2 regions of the Micromonospora sp. U56 genome follow, and region 2 is predicted to be linked to the other one. Evidence: predicted binding sites of a transcription regulator. Region 2 holds the regulator's gene; the other holds the start of a gene.

Region 1 (15,308 bases), on a different contig from region 2:
CGGCATCGGGGTGGCCCCGGGCGCGCGCTGGGTGGGCTGCGTCAACCTCGACCGCAACCTCGGCAGCCCCGCGCACTACCTGGACTGCCTCCAGTTCATGCTGGCCCCCTTCCCGTCCGGCGGGGACCCGTTCACCGACGGCCGTCCGGCGCGCGCCCCCGACGTGCTGACCAACTCCTGGGGCTGCCCGCCGATCGAGGGCTGCGACCCGCGGGCGCTCCGGCCCGCCGCCGACGCGCTGGCCGCCGCCGGCATCCTGGTGGTCGCGGCGGCCGGCAACACCGGCCCGTACTGCGGCTCGATCGCCGACCCGCCCGCGCCGTACCCGGACGTGTTGACCGTGGGCGCGGTGGACCGGAACCGTCGGGTGACCCTCTTCTCCAGTCGCGGACCGGCCCCGGGCGGCGCTGCCAAGCCGGACGTGCTCGCCCCGGGCGCGGGCGTGCTCTCCGCGATGCCGGGCGGCGGCTACGCCACCCTGGACGGCACCTCGATGGCGACCCCGCAGGTGGCGGGCGTGGTGGCGCTGATGTGGTCGGCGAACCCGGCGCTCGTCGGCGACCTGGAGCGCACCCGCCGGATCCTGCGGGAGACGGCGAAGCCCGCGCAGCCGAGCTACCGCTCCCGCGCGCCGCAGGACGCCTGCGGCGGGGACGCGAACATCACCGGCGCGGGCCTCGTCGACGCGTACGCGGCGGTGCGGGCGGCCCGGGCCGGCTGATCGGGCCTTGCGCCCACCCGTGGTGGTTGATCTAGGGTCGGCCACCATGGAGTTCACCCTCGCCGACCTGCCCGCCGACCGGGTCCCCGCCGTCGTCGCGCTCTGCGGACGCGCGCTCGACCTGCCCGAGGACGCCGCCGAGGCGGAGTCCGTGGTCACCGCCCTCTGGCCCCGGGCCGCGGCCGACCGGACGGTGCTGGCGGTCGGGGCGTACGCGGGGGACGAACTCATCGGGGTGCTGATCGGATCGGTCTCGGCGGCCGAGGAGCGCCTCGGGCACGTGGACCTGCTGGCCGTCGCGCCGCAGCGGCGGCGCCGGGGGGTCGGCCGGGCGCTGGTGGCCGAGGCGGAACGGCGGCTCGCCGACCTCGGCGCGGCCGAGCTGCTGCTGGCCGGGAACCCGCCGTACTACGCCTGGCCGGGCATTGACGTGCGGTACACCCCGGCGGTCTGCCTGGCGCTGGCGCTCGGCTACCGGCAGGACCGTACGGCCTGGAACATGACCGCCGACCTGTCGTACGACGGGTCGCCGGCGCTGCGCACGACGGAGCCGGCGGAGGCGCGGCTGGCCGGCCAGGGCGTGTCGGTACGCCGGGCGGAGCCCGCGGACCTGCCGGCGCTGGCCGCGTTCGCCCGCTCCACCTTCGGCGGCGCCTGGGACGGCGAGCTGGCCGGCTCGGTCGGCCGTGCCGACGCAGGCTGCCACCTCGCGGAGCGGGACGGCGAGATCCTCGGCTTCGCGGCCTGGGGCTCGTCGCGGCCGAGCTGGTTCGGGCCGATGGGCACCGCGCCGGCGGCGGCGGGCTCGGGCATCGGCGGGGTGCTGCTGCGCCGCTGCCTGCGCGACCAGCACGAGGCCGGGATCGGCGCGGCGCAGATCGGCTGGGTGGGCCCGGTGCCGTTCTACTCCGGCAGCGCGGGCGCCCGGATCGAGCGGGTCTTCTTCCTGTACCGCCGCCCGCTCTGACCGCCCGGACGCCCGGACGGACGCGGCGCGCGGCCCCGGGAAAGACCGCGAGATATCGATAAACGGGCGAATGGGATATAGACCCTGATAATGCCATTCGCCCGCATGTGCGATGGCCGCCCCCTACCGTTTCGGTAGAGGAGGCGACCCATGACCACGGACGACGAACAGACCGACGATCCGGTGCCCCGCACCTGGGCTCCGGTCGGCGACCCGCCCATCGCGGTGCCGTTCGACCGGCGGGACTACGGCGACGCGGAGCAGCTCGCCGAGATGACCGGCGTCGACGAGCCGGAGGCCGAGGAGCTGGTGACCGTGGTGGACGAGCCGGTCGCCATCCGCCCGCCCTACGACCGGGCGCAGAAGCGGCGTAACCAGCGCAGCCTGCCCTGAGGAGACGGAAAGGGGCGGACCGCTCGCGCGGCCCGCCCCTTTCGGCGTTGGTGGAGCTGGACTCAGAAGTCCATGTCCCCGCCACCCGGACCAGCCGGGGCGGCCGGGGTCTTCTCCGGCTTGTCCGCCACGACGGCCTCGGTGGTGAGGAAGAGCGCCGCGATCGACGCGGCGTTCTGCAGCGCCGAGCGGGTCACCTTGGCCGGGTCGATGATGCCCGCGGCCAGCAGGTCGACGTACTCACCGTTGGCGGCGTTGAGGCCGTGACCCGGCTCGAGGTTGCGGACGTGCTCGACGACCACGCCACCCTCGAGGCCGGCGTTGACGGCGATCTGCCGCAGCGGGGCGTCGAGCGCGATCTTGACGATCTGCGCGCCGGTCGCCTCGTCGCCGGCCAGGTCCAGCTTGTCGAAGGCGGTCTTGCCGGCCTGCACCAGCGCGACGCCACCACCCGGGACGATGCCCTCCTCGACAGCGGCCTTCGCGTTGCGGACGGCGTCCTCGATGCGGTGCTTGCGCTCCTTGAGCTCGACCTCGGTGGCCGCGCCGACCTTGATCACCGCAACACCGCCGGCCAGCTTGGCCAGGCGCTCCTGCAGCTTCTCCCGGTCGTAGTCGGAGTCGCTCCGGTCGATCTCGGCCCGGATCTGGTTGACCCGGCCCTGGATCTGCTCGGCGTCGCCGGCACCGTCGACGATGGTGGTCTCGTCCTTGGTCACCACGACCTTGCGGGCGCGGCCCAGCATGTCGAGGCCGACGGCGTCCAGCTTGAGGCCGACCTCCTCGCTGATGACCTGGCCACCGGTGAGGATGGCGATGTCGGCCAGCATGGCCTTGCGGCGGTCACCGAAGCCCGGCGCCTTGACGGCGACCGACTTGAAGGTGCCCCGGACCTTGTTGACGACCAGGGTCGCCAGGGCCTCGCCCTCGATGTCCTCGGAGATGATCAGCAGCGGCTTGCCCGACTGCATGACCTTCTCCAGGATCGGGAGCAGGTCCTTGACCGACGAGATCTTGCTGTTGACGATCAGGAGGTAGGGGTCGTCGAAGACGGCCTCCATACGCTCCGGGTCGGTCATGAAGTACGCGGAGATGTACCCCTTGTCGAAGCGCATGCCCTCGGTGAGCTCGAGCTCCAGGCCGAAGGTGTTGCTCTCCTCGACGGTGATGACGCCTTCCTTGCCGACCTTGTCCATCGCCTCGGCGATGATCTCGCCGACGGTGTTGTCACCGGCGGAGATGGAGGCGGTGGAGGCGATCTGCTCCTTGGTCTCGACGTCCTTGGCGAGCTTGAGCAGCTCCTCCGAGACGCTGGCCACGGCGGCCTCGATGCCCCGCTTCAGGGCGATCGGGTTGGCGCCGGCGGCCACGTTGCGCAGGCCCTCGCGGACCAGGGCCTGGGCCAGGACGGTCGCCGTCGTCGTGCCGTCACCGGCGACGTCGTCGGTCTTCTTGGCGACCTCCTTGACCAGCTCGGCGCCGATCTTCTCGTACGGGTCCTCGAGCTCGATCTCCTTGGCGATGCTCACACCATCGTTGGTGATGGTGGGGGCACCCCACTTCTTCTCGAGCACGACGTTGCGGCCCTTGGGGCCGAGCGTCACCTTCACGGCGTCGGCGAGCTGGTTCATGCCCCGCTCGAGGCCGCGGCGCGCCTCTTCGTCGAACGCGATCATCTTGGCCATACGGCGTTGTCCTCCTGGACACTCACGGGCCACCCGAGTATTTGTGCCCCGGATGGGCCGCCTGGTGTACGCACCTTGGGACGTCGCCACCTGGCGACGACGACGTCCTTCGGCCGGGCCGGATAGCCCGCGACGACCGGCCGTGTGCCCCATCGGCGTCTCCAACGCCGCTGGAACCTTGGCCCCACCGTCCCGACCATTGGCACTCACGGTATGCGAGTGCCAATGACTTGTTTAGCACTCTCCCCTGCCGAGTGCAAGCACGATCGGGCCGGTCAGCCGAGTTCCGCCGCCAGTCGCGCGGCATTCACCGGCCCCTCGTGGGCCCGCTGCTCGGCGTACGCCACGACCAGCCCGACCAGCTGGACCAGGTAGACCGGGACGACCAGCACCGCGACCAGCGCGACCACCGCGACGGCGCCCACCGCGGTGGCCGGCGCCGCGAACGGGTCGGTGCCCAGCGGCGCCGTGCCGACGGCCTCCAGCACCGCGCCCAGCACGCCGCCGAGGACGACCGCCACCGCCACCAGCCCGACCCGGCCCAGCACCATGCCGAGCCGGTCGTGGAAGAAGCGGAACGAGCGGCCGATCGGGTTCTGCCGCTCGAAGAGGTAGACCGGCCCGGCCAGGGCGAGGGCGAACGCGAGGTAGACGCCGGGCAGCACGCAGAAGCAGATACCGGCCGTGACGATCACGCCGACCAGCAGGGTCCAGCCGTACAGCCCGGGTGCCCGGCGCAGGCCGTAGCGCAGCGCGCCGCCGAGGTCGGCCGGCTCGCCGGCCGCCTGCCGGGTGACCACCCAGGTGCCGGCCGCCCAGCCCACGCTCTGCAGCAGGTAGAGCAGCAGGGCGGCGACCAGCGTGGCGCCCCCGAAGGTCAGGAAGTCACCCAGGTAACCCGGGGGCAGCGAACCGTCGGCCGGCAACCGCGAGGACGGCTCCAACCCGAGGGTGATGATCGAGACCACCGCGGCGGGAAGCGCCTGGGTGAGCAGCATGAGCGGCAGCAGCGTGCGCCAACCCCGGCGCAGCGCGCCGGCACACCGGGTGAACCAGCCGTCGACGCCGGCGTACGGCGGGTTCACCAGCGGGTCGGCCGGGTCCCAGCCGCCGGCGGCCGGCCAGCCGTACGGGAGGTGGCCGGCGTACGGCGGGTAGCCCGGCGGGAAGCCGGCGTACGGGTCGGCGCCGGGCGGGTAGCCGCCGGTGGGCGGGAAGACCCAACCCTGGTACGGGCCGGCGGGCCCGACCGGGCCGCCCGGCGCGGGCGGGTCCACGGGATCGGGTCCGGGCGGACCCGACGGGGACTGGTCCGACATGAGCACTCCTCAGCGACGGCTGGATCGGCCCACGATCTTCCCTGGTGCCCGCCCGCGCCGCTGCCCCGTGGGGGGCCGGCCGACGAGCGGAACCGGACGCGACTCAGGCGATGACGCGCACCCGCTCGGCCTGCGGGCCCTTCTGGCCCTGGGCGATGTCGAACTCCACCCGCTGCCCGTCGTCCAGCGCCTTGTAGCCGTCCATCTCGATGGCGGAGAAGTGGACGAAGACGTCCTGGCCGCCGTCGACGGCGATGAAGCCGTAGCCCTTCTCGGCGTTGAACCACTTCACGGTGCCCTGTGCCACGGTGCACTTCCTCACTCTGCGCGGCGTTCCACGACCCCGGGGCCGGCGGACCGGCACCGGAGGACCACCGCTTCGGCGATCGGTGAGGGCCGCTGAATCGGTGACCGAAATCGCACGCTACACGAGGCGTGACGGCCGCGCACGACCACGAATCGGGCATATTCCAGGGCTCCGCCGACCGTCCGCCCATCGGCGGTGGTCGCTGCGGTATGCATGCGGACATGACACCTGCCCCGGCCCCGCCGGAAGCCCGGAGAGCCACCGTCCGCCGGGTACGCCCCGAGGACGCCGCCCGGATGCGGGCGCTGCGGCTGGAGATGCTCGCGGACGCGCCGCTGGCGTTCCTGGAGACCGTCGCCCAGGCTGCCGCCCGCCCGCACGCCGACTACGCGGCCCGGATCGCGTACGTCTCCCGGGGCGACCACACCGCGCAGTTCGTCGCCGACCCCGGCGGCCGGCTGGTCGGCCACGCCGGCGGCACCGCCTCCCCCGACGAGCCGGGCCTGACCGTCGTCTACGCCGTCTACGTGACCCCCACCTGGCGGGGCAGCGGCCTGCTCGCCGACCTGATCGACGGGGTGGCCGCCTGGTCCCGCGCCGCCGGCCGCCCGGAACTCCTGCTGGAGGTGGTGGTCGGCAACGACCGCGCCTACCGCGCCTACCAGCGGCTGGGCTTCACCGACACCGGCGTACGCGTGCCGCACCCCACCGTCCCCGCCATGCGCGAACTCCAGATGCGCCGCCCCGCCTGACCCCGAAAACAGGGCCCTCACGCAGGGCAGCACCCCAACGAGCCACACCCGCTGGAGGCAGTGCCCGGCCCGCCCCAGGGACAAAGGACACAAAGCAGGGCAGCACCCCGATGATCCACACCCCCGGTCCCGGCAGCGACGCCCGAAGCGCACGCCGCACGGGTTTCCGGGGGAGCCCGCCCGCGGAAGGATCAAGCCTGACCGCCTGGAGCGGGCGGGCTCCCCCGGAAACCCCGACCTGGACCCGGGGCGAAGGCTTAGCCCCGAGGCGAAGGCCTACACGTGCCGCCGGCTCTGCACGATCCGGAACCGGTTCGCCACGTACGCGCCGTCGGTCAGCGCGGCGTTCGCGGCCGGGTTGGCGCCGCTGCCGTGGAAGTCCGAGAACGCGGCCGACTGGTTCACGAAGACCCCGCCAGTCAGGTTGCAGGACAGGTGCACACCGACGTCGACCGCGGCGGCCTCGGTCGCGTCCAGCACGGCCTCGTCGGTGGAGTAGACGGCGGCGGTCAGCGCGCCCTTCTCCCCCACCGTCGCGCGCATGATCTCCAGGCTGTGCGCGGTGGAATCGGTGGCGATGACGAAGGAGATCGGCCCGAACCACTCCCGGCCGTAGGTCGCGGTGTCGTCGGCGGCCAGCTTCACGATGGCCGGCGTCCGCACCACCGCGCCGGGCAGCGCCGGGTGCTCGACGGTACGCGACTCCAGCACCGGCTCGCCGACCTTGGTCACCTCGTCGAGCCGCTCCAGCACCCCGTCGTTGACGATGGCGCCGGTCAGCTCGACCCCGCGCGCCGGGTCGGCGGTGAGCTTGCCGACCGCGCCGGCGATGCCGGCGGCCACCTCGTCGAAGCTCTTGTGCCCCTGGTCGGTCTCGATGCCGCCGGCCGGGATGAGGATGTTCTGCGAGGTGGTGCACATCTGGCCGCTGTACAGGGTCAGCGTGAAGCCGAGGTTGCGGCACAACCCGGCGAAGTCGTCGGTGGAGTCGACCACCACCGTGTTCAGGCCGGCCTTCTCGGTGTAGACGGCCGCCTGCCGGGCGTTCGCCTCCAGCCAGTCGCCGTACTCGGTGGAGCCGGTGAAGTCGACGATCTTCACGGCGGGGTGCAGCGCCAGGGTGGAGGCGAGCTTCTCGCCCGGCCCCTCGGGGGCGAGCAGCACCAGGTTGGGGTCGAACCCGGCCTCGGCCAGCACCTCGCGGGCGTACCGGACGGTGATGGCCAGCGGCAGCACCGCGCGCGGGTGCGGCTTGACGACCACCGGGTTGCCGGTGACCAGCGAGGCGAAGAGACCCGGGTACGAGTTCCAGGTGGGGAAGGTGTTGCAGCCGATCACCAGCGCCACGCCCCGGGGCACCACGTGGAACGTCTTGGTCATCCGCAGCGGGTCGCCCTTGCCGGCCGCCTTCTCCCAGCCGGCCGTCCCCGGGTGCCGGGTCATCTCGGCGTACGCGTAGGCGAGCGCCTCCAGCGCGCGGTCCAGCGCATGCGCGCCGCCGGCCTGGAAGGCCATCACGAACGCCTGGCCGCTGGTGAACTGCACCGCGTTGGCGAGCTCGAAGATGTGCTTGTGCAGCCGGTCGAGGATCTCCAGGCAGACGCCCACCCGGGTCTGCGGGCCGGCGTCGCGCCAGGCCGGCAGGGCGGCCGAGGCGGCGGCGACCAGCTCGTCGGCGCCGGCGTGCGGGTAGCGCACGTTCAGCTCCAGCCCGAAGGGGCTGGTCTCGGTGGCGACCCGGTCGCCCGAGCCGGGCTGGTCGAGGGGGAAGTCGCCGTTCAGGTACGCCTCGAAGGCGGCCTTGCCGTCGGCGGCGGCGGTCTCGCCGTACACCCGGGGGCTGGGTGACTCGGGATAGGCGGACCAGTATCCCCGCTCCGTGATGGCGGTCAGCGCACGGTTCAGGGTGTCGGCGTGCCTGTCGTACAGGGGGTGCGGGGTCTCCGTCATGCCCGCCATCATGCAACAGGTAGGCCCCAGATCAGTAGAGCAGTGTCACAAGTGGGATCGTCACCCGTCAGAGCGCCAGCTGCCACTCCGTCGAGGCGTCGACCGGCCGGAAGCCGAGCTGCTCGTTGATCCGGATCATGTGCTCGTTCTCCGCCGCGTTGAAGGTGTCGATCGCGCGCAGCGCCGGCTCGTACGCCAGGGCGTGCCCGAGGTTCTCGATCTTGGTGAGCAGACCGAGCCGGTGGCCGCGGTGGGCCGGGTCGACGATGGTGATCTGCTGCCAGGCGTGCCAGTCCGCGCTGGCGCCGAGGCTGAGCATGCTCCAGGCGACCAGCCGGCCGGAGCGCTCGTCGACCGCCGCGACGTGGTAGCGGCGGCTGCCCCGGAGGTCGAGCGCCCGCTCGACGCCCCGGATCCGGTCCGCGTCGACCCGCTCCTGCTCCCACTCCAGGTCGCCCAGGGGCGCGTCGGTCATCAGCCGGCCCTCCAGGTAGGCGACGTCGTCGACGTACTCCTCGGGGGTGGACTGGTGCCAGCGGACCGCGCGGTACCCGGCGGCCGCGCTCCGGGCACCGGCCAGCAGGGTGTCCAAGGCGGCCCGGTCGAGCGCGGTGGTGTCCAGCCGGCGGCGTACCGCCGCCAGCGCGGGACGGGCGCCGACCACGGCGGCGAAGGCCGCTCCGGCGGGGTCGCGCGCCGGGCCGCCGGGCAGAGCCGAGGCGACCGCCCCCGCCACCCGCTTGCGCCCCGCGTCGCGCAGCAGCCGCACCCCGTGCTCGTGCAGGGCCCGGCCGACGCCGTGCCGCCGGTACGCCGGATGCACCATCAGCTCGGCGACGGCGTTGTCGGTGTTGTCCAGTTGCGGAAGCTCGAGGCGGAGCCAGCCGGCCGGGACCCCGTCGAGCCGGGCCAGCGCCCAGTGCACGACGAGGCCCGGCATCGGGTACCGGACCAGCGCCTCGAAGCGCCGCCGGCAGTAGGGCGGGAGGTCCGGCGCGTCCGCGTCGGTGACCGCCGCCCCGATCCGGTACGCCGCGTCGACGGCGGTCTGGTCGTTCGGCTCCAGCGGCGTGATGGAGATGCCCATGCCGGTGAGCCTGCGGCACCGCAAAGCGAACGGGCCAGCGATTTTCTCGCTGGCCCGTTCGGACGTTGGTCGGGAGGGACGTCCACACAACGCCTCCGGCGTTGGGTCGTAAGAACTCAAAGTCTCCGGCGGATCGCCCTCCCGCACGGAGCATCTTGCGCCGTCCGGTTCCTGTCGTCAAGTCCTTGTCGGCGGGTTTTCCACACTCACAGCGAAAAGCCAGTTACCCGGCGGATCGACCCGATCCCCCGTCCGGGCGATCCGCCCATCCCCCGCCCGGCCGGCCCCCGCCCCGCTCCGGCTACGCCGGTGCCCACCATTGCCCCCGTTTGCGGCGGGTCGCGGTGTCCCGGCGGCAGGAGGGCGCGACACGCCGCAGACGGGGGTCGATCAAGCGGGCGTCAGGCGAGGAGGCCGGCGTCGCGGGCGGCGCGCAGCGAGGGCTTGATCCGGTGGGTCGGGCCGACCTGGCCGGCGACCGCGTCGATGGTCTTCAGGCCCTCGCCGGTGTTGAACACGACGGTCTCCGCGGTCGGGTCGAGCCGGCCGGACTCGACCAGCTTGCGCAGCACCGCCACCGTCACCCCGCCGGCCGTCTCGGCGAACACCCCGGTGGTCCGGGCGAGCAGCCGGATGCCGGCCCGGATCTCCTCGTCGTCCACGTACTCCATCCAGCCGCCGGTGCGGCGCACGGCCTCCAGGGCGTAGAGGCCGGCGGCCGGGTCGCCGATGTTGAGCGACTTGGCGATGCCGGTCGGCTTGACCGGGACGATGGTGTCGCTGTCGCCGTGCAGCGCGACCGCGATCGGGTTGCAGCCGGCGGACTGGGCGCCGAAGACCTTCCAGCCACCGGCCGGCGCCTCGACCAGGCCGATCTCGACCAGCTCGGAGAACGCCTTGTCGATCTTGGTGAGCAGCTCGCCGCTGGCCATCGGGATGACCACCTGGGCGGGGATCCGCCAGCCGAGCTGCTCGGCCACCTCGTAGCCGAGGGTCTTGGAACCCTCCGCGTAGTACGGGCGGACGTTGACGTTGACGAACGCGGTGTCCTCGAACTCGTCGGTCTCCACCAGCTCGCCGCAGAGCCGGTTCACGTCGTCGTACGACCCGTCGATGGCGACCAGCTCGCCGCCGTAGACGGCGGTGGTGACCACCTTGCCCTGCTCCAGGTCACCGGGGATGAAGACCACCGAGGGCACGCCGGCCCGGGCCGCGTGGGCGGCCACCGAGTTGGCCAGGTTGCCGGTGGAGGCGCAGGCGAACCGGGTGAAGCCGAGCGCCCGGGCGGCGGTCAGCGCCACCGAGACCACCCGGTCCTTGAACGAGTGGGTCGGGTTGGCGCTGTCGTCCTTGACCCAGAGCGGCGCGGTGATGCCCAGCTCGGCGGCCAGGTGCGGGGCGGCGACCAGCGGGGTCAGCCCCGGGTCGAGCGTCACCCGGGTGGCCGGGTCCTGGCCGGCGGGGAGCAGTGCGGCGTACCGCCAGATGTTCTGCGGGCCGGCCTCGATCCGCTCCCGGGTGACGGCGGCCAGGGCGGCGGTGTCGTAGTCGACCTCCAGCGGCCCGAAACACTCGTAGCAGGCGTGCTGGGCGGCGAGCGGGTAGCGCGCGGAACAGGCGCGGCAGACCAGGGCGCGGGCCGGGCTGGCGGTGGTGTCGATGCCGGGGGCGGCGGGAAGCGTCGACGTCATGTCGAGAGTCCTCTCATCTTTCCCCGCATCGCACCCTGCGGCGGGGACGGAATTGGCACCTGCCCGCGCCTGCTCGTCATCGAGCGTGCGGGTGGTTGCCGGGGCGTCGTCGGGCCGTATCCCTCAGCCCCTCTGGATGAGGTATGCAGTTGTGCCACCGAGTCTAGGAGTTCCGCGGCCCGAACCCGACCCCGGTTCCCACGCTGTGAGCTGAGGCCGTGGGTGGCGGGGGGTCCACCACCGTCACCCCGTCGGTGGACGCGTCCACCGCCGCGGCTCCGGCCGCCATCGCCCCCAGCGCCACGCCGACCACGGCGGCGCCGGCCGCGCCCGCTCCGGCGGAGACCCTGACGGCGAAGCCGAAGCCGCCCGCCGCCCCGGCGCTGACCTGCAAGCAGCTCGCCGGTGCGCACGTCGGCAGCGCCAAGGTGCCCTACAACGGCTACCCGGACCACCTGCCGCTGACCGAGGGCCGGTGGTCCGGCGAGGACGGCGCGACCGTGCTGTTGCAGAAGCCGTGCGGGATCGGCGACCTCGACGGGGACGGGGCGGCCGACGCGGTCGGCGTGGTCGCGTTGAACGGCGGGGGCAGCGGCACCTTCTTCACCGTGCTCGTCTGGCGCAACAGCGGTGGCAAGCCGGCCTTCCGGGCGCTGGCCGATCTCGGCGACCGCACCCCGGTCCTGTCGGTCAAGGTGGCCGGGCAGCAGGCCACCGTCGTCTGGCGGACCCGCAGCGACGGCAGGAGCATGGCCGAGCTGGACATCAGGCGCACGTCGACGTACCAGCTCTCGGGCACGACGTTGGCCGAGGTGGGCCACACCGACGCGCCGTACTCGCCCTGACCGCCTGCGGCCGGAGCCGCGCGGAACGGCTCCGGCGGCGGGCGGCCGGCGGGTCAGGCGGGTACGGAGTTCCGGCCCGCCGGCGCGGGGGTGGCCACGCCGGCGCGGCGTCGACCGATCAGGCGGTCGAGCGCCCAACTGCCCGGCCCGAGCACGACCACCAGGGCGAACGCCCAGCAGAACAGGGCGGCTAGCTCGCCGTTGTTGTGTATCGGCAACAGCCCGTCCGGCTGATGCACCACGAAGTAGGCGTACGCCATCGAGCCGGAGGCGAGCAGCGCGGCGGGCCGGGTGAGGAGCCCGACCAGCACCAGCGCACCGCACACCGCCTGGATCAACGCCGCCCACCAACCCGGCCACTGCCCCACGGGCAGCGACTCGCCTGTGCCGCGGGCGCCACCGAGCACGCCGAAGAGCGACGACAGGCCGTGGCAGAGGAACAGCAGGCCGATGACCATGCGGAAGAGGGACAGGGCGGGTCCGTTGAACCGGTCGAGATTCATCTCGCTACCTCCGGGTGAGTGGAACGGTGCACCCAGGATCAGCCAGGAAATATCCGACCTTATGAATTTTCTGTTAACGAACGCGTCGTCCGTGGGAGGTAACGCTCAGATCGCCCCCGCCGTCAGCTCGTGACATCCTTTCGGGTGAACCGCCAGAAGGCCAGCCCCCAGAAGAGCGTCGCGTAGCTCACCGCCGAGATCGCACCCCGCACCACGTCGTCGGTCTGCACCGGAGTGGAGAGCAGGCCGAGCCAGGCGGTGCTGTAGTGCGTCGGCAGGAAGTTGCGCAGCCCGCCGAGGGCGGTGATCTGGTCCAGGATGCTGGAGAGGATCCAGAGCAGCACCGCGCCACCGACCGCGCCGAGCGCGGCGTCCGTGGTCACCGACAGCAGGAAGGCCAACCCGGCCACCACCAGCAGGACGACCGCCAGGTAGCCGAGCACCGCCAGCAGCCGCAGCAGCCCGTCGGTCGGCGCCAGTTCCGCCGCGACCTGGCTGCGCAGCGGCTCCCAGCCGTACCGCAGGGTGCCGGCGAGCAGGGCGGTGCCGGCCAGCAGCAGCAGGGCCAGCGCCGAGTACGCGAGCGCGACCAGCAGCTTCACCGCGAGCAGCCGGGACCGGGGCACCGGCACCGCCAGCAGGTAGCGCAGGCTGCCCCAGCTCGCCTCGCTGGCCACGGTGTCCCCGCAGAACAGGGCCACCACCACGACCAGCAGGAACGACGCCGAGACGAAGATCGAGAAGAGGGTGAAGTTGAGCCCGCCCGAGGTGGCCAGCTCGACCAGGCTGCCGAACTCGTTGCGCCCGTTGTCGTCGTCGTCGCCGGAGTCGAACTGGAAGGCGATCAGGATGATCAGCGGCAGCAGCACCATGAACGCCAGCGCGAGCTGGGTACGCCGCCGCGACGCCTGCCGGCGGAACTCGGCCGCGAACGGCAGGGTCGCCGACGGCCGGTAGCCGGCGGCCGCCCCGCCCGGTCCGACCCGGCCGGCGTCGGCCGGACCCGCCGTGTCGATGGATGAGCCCGCCATCACCGGTCCCCGCTTCCCCGAGAGTTCTCGCCCACCAGGGCGAGGAACGCGTCCTCCAGGCGGCGCCGCGGCACCACCCGGTCCACCCCGATCCCGGCCCGGACCAGCTCCGCCACCACCTCGCTGCGTGCGGTGCCGTTGGTGTCGACCACCAGGCCGCCGTCACCGTCGGGCAGCACCCGGACCCCCTTCAGGCGGTCCAGCACGACCCGCGCGGCGGCCGGGTCGGTCACGTCGAAGAGCACGCTCGGCGAATCGCCGACGATCTCCTCGACCGGACCGGAGGCGACGATCCGGCCCTTGTTGACCACCACCGCGTGGGTGCAGGTCTGCTCCACCTCGGCGAGCAGGTGGCTGGAGACCAGCACCGCCCGGCCGTCGGTGGCGTACCGCTGGAGCACCCGGCGCATCTCGGCGATCTGCGGCGGGTCGAGCCCGTCGGTCGGCTCGTCCAGCACCAGCAGCTCCGGCAGGCCGAGCATGGCCTGCGCGATGGCCAGCCGCTGCTTCATGCCGTGGCTGTAGTTCTTGATCCGCCGGTGCACCGAGTCGCCCAGTCCGGCGATCTCCAGCGCCTCGTCGAAGTGCGCGTCGGCAGCCGGCCGCCCGGTGGCCCGCCAGTACGCCCTCAGGTTCTCCAGCCCGGACAGGTGCGGCAGGAAGCCGGGCCCCTCGACCAGCGCGCCGATCCGGGACAGCACCGGCGAGCCCGGCACCAGCCGGTGCCCGAAGACGTAGATCTCCCCGGCGGTGGGCTGGGTCAGCCCCATCAGCACCCGCAGGGTGGTGGTCTTGCCCGCGCCGTTCGGCCCGAGCAGGCCGACCACCTGCCCGGGGTGCACCTCGAAGTCCACGCATGTGACGGCGACGAAGCCGTCGGCGTACTCCTTGCGGAGCTGGCGGACGGCGAGCGGGACGCCCGCGTACTCCGGGTGGACCGAGCTGTCCTGGCGGCGGTGCCGGCGGCGGGCGACGGCGACGACCACGGCGAGCCCGACCGCGATGGCGGCGAGCAGCCCGACCAGCACCCAGCGCCAGACGGTGGCGGTGGTGGGGATCGGCTCGGCGTCGACCGTCGGCAGGCTCACCGGGGCGTCGCCGGTGCCCACCGTGTAGACGGTCGGCTCGGCGGGCGTGGTGTACGCCTGGTCGGAGGTGGCGACCACGACCCGCAGCCGGTGCCCGGCCTCGATCCGGCGGACGATCGCCGGCAGCGTGACGGTGACCGGCCGCGCGCCGTCGAGGCTCTTCGGCAGGCCGGTCAGCCGCACCGGGGCGACCAGGCCGTCGGGGAGCGTCGCGGCGCCGTTCGGGTCGACGTCGTAGAGCTTGACGAAGAGCACCGCCTCACCGGTCGGCGAGGCCGCCCGGAGCGCGAAGGTGGGTGACCCGGCGACGTCCACCGCGTCGGCCAGCGGCGCCGACTCGAACCGGGCGTGCTGGCCGGGAACGTCGCCGGCCACCCCGCCGAGCAGCGAGCCGAGCGCGCCGGCGAAGGGCACCGAGGAGATCGCCGCCGGGTTGCCGTTCGGCGGGTTGGCGATCGGCTGGGCCGGGCCGGTGACGGCGACCTCGCGCCGCGCGTCCCCGGCGACGCCCGGGTAGTCGGCGGTGCGGTAGCCGGTGGCCACCAGCCCCCGGTCGAGGGCGTCGAAGCCGGCGATCCGGGAGAAGGTGAAGCCGTCGCCGGGAGCCGCCCCCTCGCCCCTGACGTAGTGGTCGAGCCACTGCGCGGTCAGGAACTTCACCCGGTCGGAGTCGCTGGTCGGCCCGGTGCCGCCGTCGTGGCCGCCGGTGAACCAGGCCACCCGCACCGGGGTGCCGGCGGCGGCGATGCCGCGCGCGTTGGCGTCCGCCTCGGTCAGCGGGAAGAGGCTGTCCGCCTCGCCCTGCACCAGCAGGGTCGGCGCCTTGATCCGGTCGAGGACGCCGGCCGGGGAGGAGCGGCGCAGCAGGTCCACCGCCGCCTGGTCGGCCCGCCCGGTGGTGGCGATCCGCAGGTACGCGGCGCAGACGTCGGCGGCGAACCGGCCGCAGGACGGGTCGGCGGCCGGCGC
Region 2 (15,308 bases):
CGGTATCGGCGCGGCCCTGCTGGGCACCGTGCTGGCGCGCGCCATGGGCATCGCGACGGAGACCGCCGGCATCGACTGGATGGAACTGCTGGTGCAGGTCGTGCTGGCCGCCATCGCCGTGGCCCTGGTGGCCGGCGTGGGTCGTCGCCGCAGCGTCACCCACCGGTAGATCCAGCGCAACGCACGCTCAGCGGGCGCCCGTACCCCTCGGGGGCGGGCGCCCGCTCGCGTCCGCTCCCAGCGACGGCTGCGACGAAAGCGCAGGTCAGGGCGAGTCTCGACCAGATCGTCCCCGGAGTCGGTTTGGGAAATCGCGGGGTCGGGAACCTATCGATCACGCCAAGAATCACACATCGTGTGTCATACCTACCGAAGGAGGACGGTCGTGGAGCTCACCGTCTGGGGCATCATCACCGCCATCGTCGTCGGTCTCATCGTCGGCGCGCTGGGCCGCCTGGTCGTGCCGGGCCGGCAGAACATGCCGATCTGGCTGCACATGCTGATCGGTGTCGGCGCCGCCCTGCTGGGCACCGTGCTGGCGCGGGCCATGGGCATCGCCACCGAGACCGCCGGCATCGACTGGATGGAACTGCTGGTGCAGGTCGTGCTGGCCGCCATCGCCGTGGCCCTGGTGGCCGGCGTGGGTCGCCGCCGCAGCGTCACCCACCGGTAAGCAGCGACAACGCTCTTCGACGGGCGCCCGACCCTGAGGTCGGGCGCCCGTCCGCGTACCCGCAACGGGTCTGCTCCCCGACCCGCCGGCTGCGGTACCGTCGCCTCGCCCGCAACCCGCCCCTGTCGTAAAGGAATTTTTCCTACTAGGGTGCGGCAGAGAAGGTTACTGCCAGACGGCGCGAGGGAGAAGTGGCGTGAACAGGTGGAAGCGGCTGGCCCCGGTCACCGCCGTCGTGGCCTCGGCCGCGATGGTGCTCGCCGGTTGCGGGGGCTCCGGCGACGACGAAGCGGCCGACAAGAGCAAGCTCACGGTCTGGATGATGGGCGAGGGCAGCGACGCCCAGACGAAGTTCCTCGACGGCGTCGAGACCGAGTTCCGGCAGAAGCACCCCGACACCGACGTGGTCGTCCAGTACATCCCCTGGCTGGAGGCGCCGAAGAAGTTCCAGGCGGCGCTCGCCGGCGGTGAGGGGCCGGACGTCACCGAGCTGGGCAACACCGAGACCCAGGGCTGGGCGGCCCAGGAGGCGCTCGCCGACGTCACCGGGAAGATGTCCGGCTGGGCGGAGAGCAAGGACATCCTGCCCGACCTGGTGAAGAACGCCCAGCTCGACGGCAAGCAGTACGGCGTCCCGTGGTACGCCGGCGTCCGCGGCGTCTACTACCGCACCGACTGGTTCGCCGAGGCCGGCGTGAAGACGCCGACCAACTGGGACGAGCTGGTCGCCACCGCCAAGGCCGTGCAGGCCAAGAAGCCGGGCACCTACGGCATCGCGCTGCCGGGCAACTCCGAGCTGCCCTTCTACTCTTTCCTCTGGGGCGCCGGCGGCGAGATCGCCACCAACCAGGGCGGCACCTGGAAGTCCGGTTACACCACCCCCGAGGCGCAGAAGGCGGTCAAGTTCTGGACCGACCTGGTCACCGTGCACAAGGTCGCCCCGCCGGCCGCCGCCGGCTGGAACGAGATCGACGCCCGCACCCAGTTCGCCACCGGCAAGGCGGCGATGGCCTTCGGCGGTAGCTGGCAGGGCGGCGCCATCAAGAAGGACAACCCCGACATCGAGAAGGTCTGGGGCACCTTCCCGATCCCCGGCCCGGACGGCAAGCCGGCCCCGGCGTTCGCCGGCGGCTCGGACGTCGCCCTCTGGAAGGACAGCAAGAAGCAGGACCTGGCGTGGGACTACCTCACCGTCCTGCTGAACAAGAAGAACGCGAAGACCTTCGCCAGCAGCCTGAACTTCTTCCCGGTCTACTCCGACCTGGTCAGCGGCGGCGAGTACGCCAACGACAAGATCATGGCCGCGTTCGCCACCACCATGCAGAACACGAAGGTCACCCCGCTGACCCCGAAGTGGGTGGAGGTCAGCCGCACCAAGACGGTGACCCAGGCGATGAACAGCTCGGTCATGAAGGGCCAGAAGACGGTCGAGCAGGCCACCGCCGACGCCGCCGCCGAGATGGAAAGCATTCTCAACGCCAAGTGAGCTTACTGACCAAGAACACCGGGACTGCCGCCGGGCGGAAGACCTCCGCACGGCGGCGGCCCCGCGTGGACCGCCTGCCGTACCTGCTCCTGCTGCCCTGCCTGGTGGTCATCGGGGTGCTGCTGCTCTGGCCGCTCGGCCAGGTGGTGGCGATGTCGTTCTACAAGCTGGACAGCGTCCGGCAGCTGCGCGGCGACCGCGAGTGGCCGTGGGTGGGACTGGGCAACTACACCCAGATCCTGGGCGACCCGTTCTTCCGTACGGTGCTGCGCAACACGGTGCTCTTCGCCGCCGCGAACGTGGTGCTGACGATGGTCCTCGGCACCCTGGTCGGGCTGCTGCTCAACCGGCTCGGCCGGCGGATGGCCACCTTCGTGGCGAGCTGCGTCATGCTCGCCTGGGCCACCCCGGCGCTGACCGGCACCATCGTCTGGAAGTGGATCTTCGACGACACCAGCGGGCTGGTCACCTGGCTGTTCAACAAGCTGCCCGACGGGCTGTCGACCACGCTCTTCGGCCGCAGCGACTGGACCGGGTACGGCTGGTTCAACTCCCCGCTGCTCTTCTTCGCCATCCTCACCCTGGTGGTGGTCTGGCACTCGTTCCCGTTCATCGCGGTGAGCGTGCTCGCCGGGCTCAAGAGCGTGCCGAGCGAGCTGCACGAGGCGGCCCGGGTCGACGGGGCCGGGCCGTGGAAGGTGTTCTGGAAGATCACCTTCCCGTTGCTGCGGCCGGTTTTCGGGATCCTGATCGTGCTCAGCACCATCTGGGACTTCAAGGTCTTCACCCAGCAGTTCGTGCTGGCCGGCGGCACCCAGGACCGGCCGACGTTCATGCTCTCCATCTACTCGTACGCCGAGGCCTTCTCGCCGCCGCCCAAGTACGGCGTGGGCTCCGCGATCGCGGTCATCCTCACCCTGATCCTGCTGGTGGTGACCGGTCTCTACGTCCGCATGGTGCTCAAGCAGGAGGAGGACGCGTGAGGCGCGGCGCGATGGTGAAGCGGGTCGCCCTCAACGGCGCGGGTCTGCTGGTGGCGCTCTTCGCCGCCTTCCCCGTCTACTGGATGGTCGCCACGTCGCTGAAGCCCAACCGGGAGATCTTCTCGTCGACGCCCCGGCCGGTGCCGGCCGAACCGACCCTGGAGCACTACCGGGAGATCCTCACCGGCAACCTGATCCCGGGCGTGACGTTCGCCGACTTCTTCCTCAACAGCGCTCTGGTGGCGGTGAGCACGGTGCTGCTCAGCGGCCTGGTCGCGCTGCTCGCGGCCACCGCGGTGGCCCGGTTCCGCTTCACGCTCCGGACCAGCTTCCTGATCATGCTGCTGGTGGTGCAGATGATCCCGCTGGAGGCGCTGGTCATCCCGCTGTTCCTGATGATCCAGCGGCTCGGTCTCTACAACACCCTGCCCAGCCTGATCCTGACCTACCTCGGCTTCTCGCTGCCGTTCGCGGTCTGGATGCTGCGCGGCTTCGTGGCCGCGGTGCCCAAGGAGCTGGAGGAGGCCGCGGCGATCGACGGGGCCAGCCGGGCCCAGACCTTCCGCCGGATCCTCTTCCCGCTGGTGGCGCCGGGCCTGGTCGCGACCAGCATCTTCTCCTTCATCACCGCCTGGAACGAGCTGATCTTCGCGTTGACCTTCGTCAACGACCAGGACAAGTACACCCTGCCGGTGGCGATGACCTTCTTCTTCGGCCGGGACGACACCGCGTGGGGGTCCGTGATGGCCGCCTCGACGCTGTTCACCCTGCCGGTGATCGTCTTCTTCCTGCTGGTGCAGCGCCGGATGGTCTCCGGGCTGGTCGCCGGCGCCGTCAAGGGCTGACCCCCGCGCCCTGTCGAGGGCCCGGCCGGCGCCGTCAAGGGCTGACCTGACGGCGGATCGGCGGGTGCCCCGGACCCGGCGTCCACGGCTAGGCTCTGCGCCATGACGGGCAGGCTGGCGGCGGTGAACCTCGGCGTGGTGACCGAGGCGGAGTGGGCGGGCGACCCGAGCGGCCGCAGCGGCATCGACAAGCGACCGGTGGACGGTCCGGTGCTGCTGCGCGCCGACGGGGTGGCCGGGGACTTCATCGGCGAGCGGGCCCACCACGGCGGCCCCGACCAGGCGGTCTACGCGTACGCGGGGGAGGACGCCGAGTGGTGGTCGGCGGAGCTGGGGCGCACCGTCCCGCCCGGCGGGTTCGGCGAGAACCTGACCACCTCGGCGGTGGACGTGACCGGGGCGGTCATCGGCGAGCTGTGGGCGATCGGCTCGGCCGTGCTCCAGGTGACCAAGCCGCGCACCCCCTGCACCACCTTCGCCGGGTTCTGGGGCGTACCCGACCTGATCAAGCGGTTCACGGTGCGGGCGGCGCCCGGGGCGTACCTGCGGGTGCTGCGCGAGGGCGAGATCGGCGCGGGCGACCCGGTCGAGGTGGTGGACCGGCCCGCGCACGGGGTCACCATCGGCGAGGTGTTCCGGGCGATGAACCTCGAACCGGAGCTGCTGCCCCGGCTGCTGGACGCCGCCGAGCTGCCGGAGCCGGTCCTGGAGAAGGTCCGTCGCCGGGTGGCCGGCAGCCGCTCCTGACCGGGTCTCGGGCCGGGCGACACCGGTAGGCCGGCGTCCTGGCCCGGCCGCGAGGCACCAGGGTCACCCCTCGGCGAAGACCTCCGCCAGCACCTGGCCGTCGGCCGGGCGGCCGTCGGAGATCTTGGCCCAGGTGCCGTCCTCGGCGGTCCACTCCAGGCCGGCGAAGCGGACCCGCTTCACCCCGTGGTCGGGCGCGTGCGACACCAGCCAGTGGGCGTACCGCCAGCCGTCGCGACGGTCGGCGGCGGGCACGGTGAGCCCGCTCAGCGCGGCCGCCGTGCCGGTGCCCGGCAGCCCCCAGTCCAGGGTCAGGCCGCGGGTCAGCGCCGCCGCGGCCGCCTCGCCCCGCATGACCGGCGTCCGGCTCACCGTGCAGGCCACCGCGCCGGTCGCCTCGCCGAGCAGGGCGCGGGTCAGCACCTCGGACTCGTCCGCCCACTTCTGGTACGCCGTCGGGAAGGCCGACCGCTGGACCGCCTGGGCCGCGTCGGTGACCCGCATCTCCTCCCAGCCGCGCACCTTCTTCAGCGCGGCGTAGAAGCGGTTGGCCGCGTACCGCTGGTCGCGGATCTGCTGCGGGGTGCCCCAGCCCTGGCTCGGCCGCTGCTGGAACAGGCCGATCGAGTCCCGGTCGCCGCCGGAGAGGTTGCGCAGGCCCGACTCCTGGTACGCGGTGGCCAGCGCGACCACCACCGCCCGCTCGGGCATCTGCCGCTGGATGCCGATCGCCGCGATCGTCGCCGCGTTCGCCATCTGGTCGGCGTCGAGCAGCACCGTGCCGTCGGCCTGGACGGTGCAGCTGCGGCTCGCCACGGGGAGCCGGAGCTGGCCGCCGAGCTGACGGACGACGACCCAGACCCCGAGGAGAGCGACGACCGCGAAGACGACACCGACTGCGACAATTGCCCGACTTCGCACCCGCACCTCCTGTTTCACGGTCATCCCCAGCGTACGTGCCCGAAAAGGCGAGCCGGGTCGGCCGACCGGTTCACGTTTTCGGGAGCAAAGGAAGAAAGCACCCCGAACCGGTGCTACCGGGCCCCGTCTGCCGGACCACCGTCCAGAGCGGCCACCCATCGAGCCAATCGTTTCTCGCGGAAGGCGAGCACGCCCTCGCGGCCCTCGTCGGAGAGGAAGTAGCCGGTGGAGAGGGCGGACAGCTCGGCGATCTCGCCGCGCAGGTCGGTGGGGGCCGGGCGGCGCAGCAGGCCCTTCGCCCCGGCCAGCGCCCCCGGCGCGCCGCGCACCAGCGAGGCGCAGTAGCGCTCCACCGCCGCGTCCAGCCCGTCCGCCGGCACCGCCGCGGTCACCAGGCCGATCTCGGCGGCCCGCCGGCCGTCGAAGGTGTCCCCGGTCAGGTACAGCTCGGCCGCCGCGCGCGGGTGCAGCCGGGGCAGCACCGTGGCGGAGATGACCGCCGGGATCACCCCGATCCGCACCTCGGTGAAGGCGAACGTCGCCTCCTCGGCGCAGACCGCCAGGTCGGCCGCCGCGATCAGGCCCAGCCCGCCGGCCCGCGCCGGCCCGGCCACCTTCGCCAGCACCGGCTTCGGGCACTCCCAGACCGCCGCCAGCACGTCGCCGAGCATCCCGGCCGGCACGCTCCCGCTGGCGTACGCGGCGGCCGTCTGCTTCAGGTCCGCGCCGGAGCAGAAGACCGGCCCGGTGTGGTCCAGCACGATCACCCGGACGGCGGCGTCGGCGACCGCCGCGGCGATCCCGGCCAGCAGCTCGGTCATCAGTGGCGTGGAGAGCGCGTTGCGGTTGTGCGGGCTGTCCAGGGTGAGGGTGGTCACCCCACTGGCCGTGGTGACCCGCACGAGGCGGTCGGGAGAGGTCATGCCGGGCACACTAGTGGCCATGCCCGGCGTCCTTCCAGAAGGCGAGACCGTCCCCGTCGACGGGTCGCTGCCCGCCACCGCCCTGAACGCGGTCGGCGCGCGCGGCTTCGGCGTGTACGTCCACGTGCCGTTCTGTGCCAGCCGCTGCGGCTACTGCGACTTCAACACCTACACCTCGGCCGAACTCGGTGGCGGCGCCGACCGGGAGTCGTACGCCGACACCGTGCTGGCCGAGCTGGCGCTGGCGGCCCGGGTCCTCGGCGACACCCCGCCGCCCCGGGTGGACACCGTCTTCGTCGGCGGTGGCACGCCGACCCTGCTCCCCGCCGACGACCTGGCCCGCATCCTGGACGGCATCGACCGCACCTGGGGGCTGGCCGCCGACGCCGAGGTGACCACCGAGGCCAACCCGGAGTCGGTGACGCCGGAGTCGCTGCGCACCCTGCGCGCGGCCGGCTACACCCGGATCTCCCTGGGCATGCAGTCCGCCGCACCCGGGGTGCTGGCGATCCTCGATCGCCGGCACAGCGCCGGCCGGGCGGTCGCCGCCGCGCTGGAGGCCCGCGACGCCGGGTTCGACCACGTCAACCTGGACCTGATCTACGGCACGCCGGGGGAGAGCGCGGCGGACTTCGCCGCCTCCCTCGAGCAGGTGGTCGCCGCCGGGGTGGACCACGTCAGCGCGTACGCCCTGATCGTGGAGGACGGCACCCGGCTCGCCGCCCGGATGCGGCGCGGCGAGCTGCCGTACCCGTCGGACGACGTGGCGGCGGACCGGTACCTGGCGGCGGAGGCCGCCCTCGGCGCGGCCGGCTTCTCCTGGTACGAGGTCTCCAACTGGGCCCGCTCCGAGGCGGCCCGGTGCCGGCACAACCTGCTCTACTGGACCGGCGCGGACTGGTGGGGCCTCGGCCCGGGGGCGCACAGCCACGTCGGCGGGGTGCGCTGGTGGAACGTCAAGCACCCCACCGCGTACGCGAAGCGCCTGGCCGCCGGGGAGTCACCCGGCCTGGCCCGGGAGGTGCTGACCGCTGGCGAGGCGCACATGGAGGACGTCATGCTCCGGCTGCGGCTCGCCTCCGGCCTGCCGCTGGACGCCCTCGACCCGGCGGGTCGGGCGGGTGCCGAGCGGGCGCTGGCCGACGGCCTGCTGGACCCCGCGGGGCACGCGGCGGGGCGGGCGGTGCTCACCCTGCGCGGTCGGCTGCTGGCCGACGCCGTGGTCCGCGACCTGCTGCCCTGATCCCGGCCGGCCCGGGTGGGCCGGCCGGGACCGGTCACTTCTTGAAGGCGTAGCTCGCCGGGTAGCGGTAGACGACGCCCTCGGTGGCCTTCACCCCGCCGATGATGCCGAAGATGATCGGCACCAGAGCGGTCAGGATCGGGATGAAGAAGAGCACCCCGCAGGTGACGATAGCCAGGACGAAGCCGATGACGTTGGCGATCGCCCAGGTGATCTGGAAGTTCAGCGAGGCCGTGGCGTGCGCCCGCACGGTCGGGGACTGCTGGCCCTTGGCGGAGAGCGCGATCAGCGGCGCCACCCAGCCGAGCAGGCTGCCGCCGACGATCACGCCGACCGGGCCGCCGAAGTGCGCGATCAGCGACCAGGTCCTGTCGTCGTCGGTGGCGTAGCCGCCGCCCGGGGCGCCGTAGCCGCCGCCGGGAGCGCCGTAGCCGCCGGCGGTCGGATAGCCGACGCCCGGCGCGGCGTAACCACCCGGCGGTGGGTAGCCGCCCGCCGGCGGTTGGTCACCGGTGGGTGGCGGATAGCCACCGGGCGGGGGATAGCCGCCCGCCCCGGGTGCCCCGGACAGTGGTGCGGTGGGCGGCTCGTACGACGAGCCGGACGGGGCGGTCGGGTCCGGGCGGTCGCCGGGGTCCCCCGCTCCGGGAGGGCGAGGTGGTTCAGTCATGGACGTCACGGTAGGGGTTGCCGGCAAGCCCTCACCAGAGCGACACCGCCCCGGATGTCCGGATGATCGGCCCTGGCGCTCCGTCCGGGTGGCGGGGCGCACCCGTGGTCCGTCGCTGATCATCGCGTCAGCGGGGACGCCGACGTAGACTGGCACTCGCTACAGTCGAGTGCCAGTGCGCTCGCCCGGGGCGCCTCAGCCGCTCCGGGCCGACGTGCGTCAGGAGGTGGGGAGATGGGTCTCGACGACCGCAAGCTCGCCGTGCTGCGCGCGATCGTCGAGGACTACGTCGCCACCCAGGAGCCGGTCGGCAGCAAGGCCCTGGTCGAGCGGCACCAGCTCGGCGTCTCGCCGGCCACGGTGCGCAACGACATGGCCGTGCTGGAGGAGGAGGGCTACATCCGGCAGCCGCACACCAGTGCCGGCCGGGTGCCCACCGACCGTGGCTACCGCCTCTTCGTCGACCGGCTGTCCCGGGTCAAGCCGCTGAGCCCGGCCGAGCGCCGGGCGATCGAGCGCTTCCTGGTCGGCGCCGTCGACCTGGACGACGTGGTGCACCGCACCGTGCGGCTGCTGGCCCAGCTGACCCGGCAGGTCGCCGTGGTGCAGTACCCGTCGCTGGCCCGCTCCTCGGTGCGCCACCTGGAGCTGGTGCCGATCTCCACCACCCGGCTGATGCTGGTCATGATCGCCGACACCGGCCGGGTCGAGCAGCGGCTGGTGGAGCTGCCCGCGCCGATCCCCGCCGACCACGTCACCGACCTGCGCCGGCTGGTCAACGAGAAGCTGGTGGGCAGCCGGCTGTCGGAGACCCCGCCGCTGGTCCAGGCGCTGGTCGACGAGTCCGCGCCGCACCTGCGCGGGGCGATGACCACGCTCTCCACGGTGCTGCTGGAGACCCTGGTCGAACGGCACGAGGAGCGCATCGCGCTCGCCGGCACCGCGAACCTCACCCGGGGCGGCCTGCTCGACTTCCAGGGCTCGCTGCGGCCCATCCTGGAGGCGCTGGAGGAGGAGGTGGTGATGCTCAAGCTGATCGGCGAGGCCGAGTCGACCACCACCCGGGTGCTGATCGGCGACGAGAACGAGATCGACAACCTGCGGGCCGCCTCCGTGGTCAGCACCGGCTACGGGCCGGGGGCGACCGCGCTCGGCGGGCTGGGCGTGTTGGGCCCCACCCGGATGGACTACCCCGGCACCATCGCCACGGTGAGGGCCGTGGCACGCTACGTGGGCGAACTGCTGGCCCAGAACTGATCCAGGGCAGGGGCCGGCACCCGGCCCCGGCCGACGACCGGCGCAACGCGAGACGAACATGAGGACACCGAACGCAGTGGCCAGGGACTACTACGGCATTCTCGGCGTGAGCCGGGAAGCCTCCGACGACGAGATCAAGCGCGCCTACCGCAAGCTGGCGCGGCAGTTCCACCCGGACGTCAATCCGGACCCGGAGGCCCAGGAGAAGTTCAAGGACATCAACGCCGCGTACGAGGTCCTCTCGGACGACCGGAAACGGCAGATCGTCGACCTGGGTGGCGACCCGCTCGCCCCGGGTGGCGGCGGCGCGGGGCCGGGCGGTCCCGGCGGCGCGGGCCCGTTCGTCGGCTTCCAGGACATCATGGACGCGTTCTTCGGCGGCGCCGCGGGTGGCGCCCGGGGGCCGCGACCGCGTACCCGGCCGGGCGCCGACGCGATCCTGCGGCTGGAGCTGGACCTGCACGAGACCGCGTTCGGCGTCGAGGCGCCGATCACGGTCGACACCGCGGTGCTCTGTACCACCTGCGCCGGCGCCGGCACCGCCGCCGGCACCCACCTGGCCACCTGCGAGGCGTGCGGTGGCCGGGGCGAGGTGCAGTCGGTGCAGCGCACCTTCCTCGGCCAGGTGGTCTCCGCCCGCCCCTGCACCGTCTGCCAGGGGTACGGCACCACCATCCCGCATCCCTGCCCGACCTGCGCCGGCGACGGCCGGGTGCGCACCCGGCGCTCGCTGACCGTCAAGATCCCCGCCGGGGTCGAGGACGGCATGCGGATCCGGCTCGCCCAGCAGGGTGAGGTGGGCCCGGGCGGCGGCACCGCCGGGGACCTCTACGTGGAGATCCACGAGCGGCCGCACGACGTGTACTCCCGCAAGGGCGACGACCTGCACTGCCGGGTCACCGTGCCGATGACCGCCGCCGCGCTCGGCACCCGGCTGACCATCAAGACGCTGGACAGCGAGGAGACGGTCGACGTCAAGGCCGGCACCCAGCCGGGCAGCACGCTGCGGCTGCGGGCCCGGGGTGTGCCGCACCTGCGCGGCACCGGCCGGGGCGACCTCTACGTCCACCTCGACGTGCGGACGCCGACGAAGCTCGACGCCGACCAGGAGAAGATGCTGCGCGACTTCGCCAAGACCCGGGGCGAGGAGGTCGCCGAGCTGACCAAGCAGGGCGGCTTCTTCTCCCGGATGCGCGACGCCTTCAACGGGCACGCCTGAGGTGTCCGCGCCGCTGTTCCTGGTCGAGGCGCTGCCCACCGGCGACACGCTGACCCTGGACGGCCCGGAGGGCCACCACGCGGCCACCGTGCAGCGGCTGCGCGTCGGCGAGGAGCTGCTGCTGGCCGACGGCCGGGGCGGCACGGCCGCCGCCGTGGTCACCGCCGTCGGCCGGGGCACCCTCGACGTGCGGGTCACCTCCCGGGGGTACGCCGACGCGCCGGTCCCCCGGATCGTCGTGGTGCAGGGCATCGCCAAGGGAGACCGGGGCGAACTGGCCGTGCAGGCGATGACCGAGGTCGGAGTGGACGAGATCGTGCCCTGGGCGGCGTCCCGCTCGGTGACCCAGTGGCGCGGCGACCGGGGCGTACGGGCCCGGGACAAGTGGGTGGCGACCGCCCGGGAGGCGGCCAAGCAGGCCCGCCGGCCCTGGCTGCCGGTGGTGGCCGGAGCTCCGGACGAGTCCACCGGGACCGTGGTGCGGCGGATCGCCGGCGCCGGTGCCGCGTTCGTGCTGCACGAGGAGGCCGAGGAGCGGCTGAGCACCGCCGAGCTGCCGCAGACCGGCGAGATCGTGCTGGTGGTCGGCCCGGAGGGCGGCATCGCCCCGGTCGAGTTGACCGCCTTCGCCGACGCCGGCGCCCGCCCGGTGCGGCTCGGTCCGTCGGTGCTGCGCACCTCCACCGCCGGGGTGGCCGCCCTGAGCGTCCTCGCCACCCGCCTCTCCCGCTGGTAAACCCCCACCCCACCCCGCCCCGGGCTGGGCCGCACGCCGGGCCGCCCCGCGCCGGGCCCGGCCGCGGGCACTTTCACTGAATGAGTGGCTATTCCGCGCCGGATAGGCACTCATTCAGTGAAACTGCGTGGATCCTGAGGTGTGGCGGGGGCCGGCCGGCGTCAGGTACGCAGGTAGGAGGCGCCGTTGAGGTCGACGATGGTGCCGGAGGCCCACTGCGCCTCGGGGCTGGCCAGCCAGTGCACGGCGGCGGCGATCTCCTCGGGGCGGGCCACCCGGCCGAACGGGCTCTGCGCCCGGATCGCGTCGCCCTGCTCGCCGGTCAGGTGCTCCGTGGTCATGTCGGTCGCCACGAAGCCCGGGGCGACCGTGGCGACCGCGATGCCGTACGGGGCGAGCGCGACGGCGAGGGACTGCCCGAGCGCGTTCAGGCCGGCCTTGCTGGCGCCGTACGCGGGCTGGTCCGGCTCGCCCCGGAACGCGCCCCGCGACGACACGTTCACCACCCGGCCACCGCGCTCCCGCATGTGCTGGGCAGCGCACCAGGTGACGTTGCCCGCCCCGGTCAGGTTGGTCTCCAGCACCCGCCGCCACTGCCGCTGCCACTGCTCGTACGAGGCGCCGAAGACCGGGTGCGGGGCGTCCCGCTCGCCGTACACGCCGGCGTTGTTGACCAGCACGTCGAGCCCCCCGAGCCGGGCGGCGGCGTCGTCCACCATGGCCCGTACCGCCGCCGGGTCGGTGAGGTCCGCGCGGACCACCACGTGGCCGTCGCCGGGCAGCTCGGCGCGGAGCGCCTCGGCCAGCTCGGCCGAGTCCCGGTGGTGGATCGCCACCCGGTCCCCGGCCGCCGCGAACGCCCGCGCCACCGCGCGGCCGATGCCGCGCGACGCCCCCGTCACCAGTACCGCTCGTGAAGTCACGCGGCACATCATGCCCGAGCCGCTCGGCACGCCTTACCATGCCCCGATGGGATCCGACTGCCTGTTCTGCCGCATCGCCGCCGGGGAGATCCCGGCCACCATCGTCCGGGAAACCGACACCACCCTCGCCTTCCGCGACCTCGACCCGAAGGCGCCGGTGCACGTGCTGGTCATCCCGAAGGAGCACTACGCCGACGTCGCCACGCTGGCACAGGGCGACCCGAAGCTCGCCGGCGACCTGCTCGCCACGGCGGCCGCGGTGGCGGAGGACGAGGGGCTGCTCGGGGACGGCTTCCGGCTGATGTTCAACACCGGCGCGTACGGCGGCCAAGAGCTCTTCCACGTGCACGCGCACCTGCTCGGCGGCGCGCCGCTCGGCCCGATGCTGGCCCGGAACGTCGCGTGACGGCTGGCCCCGACCGGCTGGCCCGGATGGTGCGCCGGGTGCAGGCGCAGGCCCGGGTGCCGGCCCTGGCGGCGGCCCTGCACCGCGCCGACCGGCCGCTGTGGACCTGCGAGGTCGGCGGCACCGGCACCGACGCCGACCTCGGCCCGGGCACCCGGTTCCGGATCGGCTCGGTGACCAAGACCTTCACCTCGGTGCTGGTGATGCAGTGCCGCGACGACGGCCTGCTCGACCTGGACGACCCGATCGGCCGTCACCTGGCGCTGCCGGCGCACGGCGAGCTGACCGTACGCCGGCTGCTGTCGCACACCGCCGGCCTGCAACGCGAGCCGTACGGTGACGTCTGGGACACGCTGCGCGCCCCCGGCGCGGACGAACTCGTCGCCGAGCTGGCCCGGGCCGAGCGGGTGCTGCCGACCGGTCGCCGCTACCACTACTCCAACCTGGGCATGGCGCTGCTCGGCCGGCTGGTCGGCGAGCTGCGCGGCAGCTCCTGGTCAGAGGTGCTCACCGAGCGGGTGCTGACCCCACTGGGCCTGGCCGCCACCTCGGTCACGCCGGGGCCGGCGGCGGCCACCGGGTTTCTGGTCGACGCCTACTCCGACGAGGCGCACCCGGAGCCGCCGACCGACTTCGGTGCGATCGCCCCGGCCGCCCAGCTCTGGAGCACCGCGACCGACATGGCCCGGTGGGCGGCCTTCCTGGCCGACCCGGTGGCGCTGGACCCGGCCGGGGCGGTGCTCGCCGCGGCCTCGCTGGACGAGATGCGCTGGCCGCTGACCACCACCGACGAGACGCTCTGGGCGGCCGGTTTCGGGCTCGGCCTGATCCTGGTGCCGTACCCCGACCGGGTGGTGCACGTGGGGCACGACGGCGCGATGCCGGGCTTCCTCGCCGCGGTCTACGGCCGGCGCGGCGGCGACGGCACGGCCGGCGCGATGGGCTGCGCGGTGCTCGGCTCCTCCGGCACCGCGGCGGAGGTCTTCGACCTGCCGCACCGGCTGCTCGCCGCGTCCGCCGAGCACGACCCGGCGGACGTCACTCCGTGGCGGCCGGGCGAACCCGCCCCCGGGCCGCTGCGCGGGATGCTGGGCCGCTGGTGGGGCGAGGGCTTCGAATACGTCTTCAGCTGGCACGACGGCGCGCTGCGCGCCCGGGGCGCCGACGACCCGGCGGGGAAGCCCCCGGCGGTCTTCGCGCCGCTGCCGGACGCTCCGGACGTCTTCCGGACGGTCGCCGGGCGGGAGGTCGGCGAGCTGCTGCGGCTGACCCGGGACGAGCACGGCACGGTGGTCCGGATGCACTGGGCGACCTACCGCTTCACCCGCCGTCAGGAGGCCTTCGACCGGTACGACTTCCGCGCCGGCTGACCCGACCCCCGCCCTGGGCGCGGGTGCGTGGTGTGGGTGCCGCCCGGAGGTATCGCCCACCCTGCGCCCGCCCCGGAGGCGGGCGGAAATGGACGCGGTGCCGTCGGGGTTGAGCGGATACGATGGGTGTAACGTCCGCACGCCGCGCCAGCAGGGCCGGCGCCCGAGATCGGAAGCAGGTGGCGCAGGGCCCGACGGCCCGATTTATGACCGGCACCCCACCTCCCGGCCCGCCCCGGGTGCAGACCAGGATCACCGTTCCCGATTCCAAGATCATGGTCAACCTGCTCGGCGCGGCCGACGAGATCCTGCGCCTCGTCGAACGCTCGGTCGACAGTGACGTGCACGTGCGCGGCAACGAGATCACCATCACCGGTGCCCCCGCGGACAACGCCCTCGCCGAGCGCCTCTTCAGCGAGCTGCTCGAACTGATCGAGAAAGGCGAGACCCTGACCACTGACGCCGTCCGGCGTACCGTCGGCATGCTCGAGCAGGGCAGCGCGGAGCGGCCCGCCGAGGTCCTCACCCTCAACATCCTCTCCCGGCGCGGGCGCACCATCCGCCCCAAGACGCTCGGGCAGAAGCGCTACGTCGACGCGATCGACTCGCACACCATCGTCTTCGGCATCGGCCCCGCCGGCACCGGAAAGACCTACCTCGCCATGGCGAAGGCCGTCCAGGCGCTCCAGGCGAAGCAGGTCAACCGGATCATCCTGACCCGGCCGGCGGTCGAGGCGGGGGAGCGGCTGGGCTTCCTGCCCGGCACCCTCAACGAGAAGATCGACCCGTACCTGCGGCCGCTCTACGACGCGCTGCACGACATGCTCGACCCGGAGTCCATCCCCAAGCTGATGGCCGCCGGCACGATCGAGGTCGCGCCGCTGGCGTACATGCGGGGCCGGACCC

Evidence for each region. Region 2 encodes HrcA, which represses chaperone genes, less so after heat shock. Its sites were predicted from a motif close to GGTTNGCACNCTCNNNNNGAGNGTGCNAACC; they were not measured.
Region 1: a site for HrcA is predicted at 3,964-3,994, ahead of groL (chaperonin GroEL). Genes of this name have one in related genera too.

The regions. Positions count from the first base shown of each region.
Region 1 covers NZ_JAGPYL010000001.1:180,940-196,247, forward strand. The annotation lists gene KBX37_RS00890 (S8 family serine peptidase) at 1-721, shown strand, start outside; gene KBX37_RS00895 (GNAT family N-acetyltransferase) at 768-1,688, shown strand; gene KBX37_RS00900 (hypothetical protein) at 1,839-2,081, shown strand; gene groL (chaperonin GroEL) at 2,144-3,766, opposite strand; gene KBX37_RS00910 (hypothetical protein) at 4,042-5,085, opposite strand; gene KBX37_RS00915 (cold-shock protein) at 5,189-5,392, opposite strand; gene KBX37_RS00920 (GNAT family N-acetyltransferase) at 5,614-6,144, shown strand; gene paaN (phenylacetic acid degradation protein PaaN) at 6,421-8,094, opposite strand; gene KBX37_RS00930 (GNAT family N-acetyltransferase) at 8,162-9,181, opposite strand; gene thrC (threonine synthase) at 9,583-10,872, opposite strand; SAM riboswitch class I at 10,883-11,015, opposite strand; gene KBX37_RS00940 (hypothetical protein) at 11,091-11,717, shown strand; gene KBX37_RS00945 (DoxX family protein) at 11,771-12,220, opposite strand; gene KBX37_RS00950 (ABC transporter permease) at 12,343-13,251, opposite strand; gene KBX37_RS00955 (alpha/beta fold hydrolase) at 13,251-15,308, opposite strand, start outside.
Region 2 covers NZ_JAGPYL010000085.1:2,492-17,799, forward strand. The annotation lists gene KBX37_RS24215 (GlsB/YeaQ/YmgE family stress response membrane protein) at 1-169, shown strand, start outside; gene KBX37_RS24220 (GlsB/YeaQ/YmgE family stress response membrane protein) at 386-673, shown strand; gene KBX37_RS24225 (sugar ABC transporter substrate-binding protein) at 870-2,159, shown strand; gene KBX37_RS24230 (carbohydrate ABC transporter permease) at 2,156-3,142, shown strand; gene KBX37_RS24235 (carbohydrate ABC transporter permease) at 3,154-3,987, shown strand; gene KBX37_RS24240 (MOSC domain-containing protein) at 4,090-4,734, shown strand; gene KBX37_RS24245 (hypothetical protein) at 4,798-5,661, opposite strand; gene KBX37_RS24250 (enoyl-CoA hydratase-related protein) at 5,769-6,578, opposite strand; gene hemW (radical SAM family heme chaperone HemW) at 6,598-7,821, shown strand; gene KBX37_RS24260 (DUF4870 domain-containing protein) at 7,856-8,491, opposite strand; gene hrcA (heat-inducible transcriptional repressor HrcA) at 8,726-9,748, shown strand; gene dnaJ (molecular chaperone DnaJ) at 9,825-10,967, shown strand; gene KBX37_RS24275 (16S rRNA (uracil(1498)-N(3))-methyltransferase) at 10,969-11,703, shown strand; gene KBX37_RS24280 (SDR family NAD(P)-dependent oxidoreductase) at 11,865-12,626, opposite strand; gene KBX37_RS24285 (histidine triad nucleotide-binding protein) at 12,673-13,032, shown strand; gene KBX37_RS24290 (serine hydrolase) at 13,029-14,402, shown strand; gene KBX37_RS24295 (PhoH family protein) at 14,609-15,308, shown strand, end outside.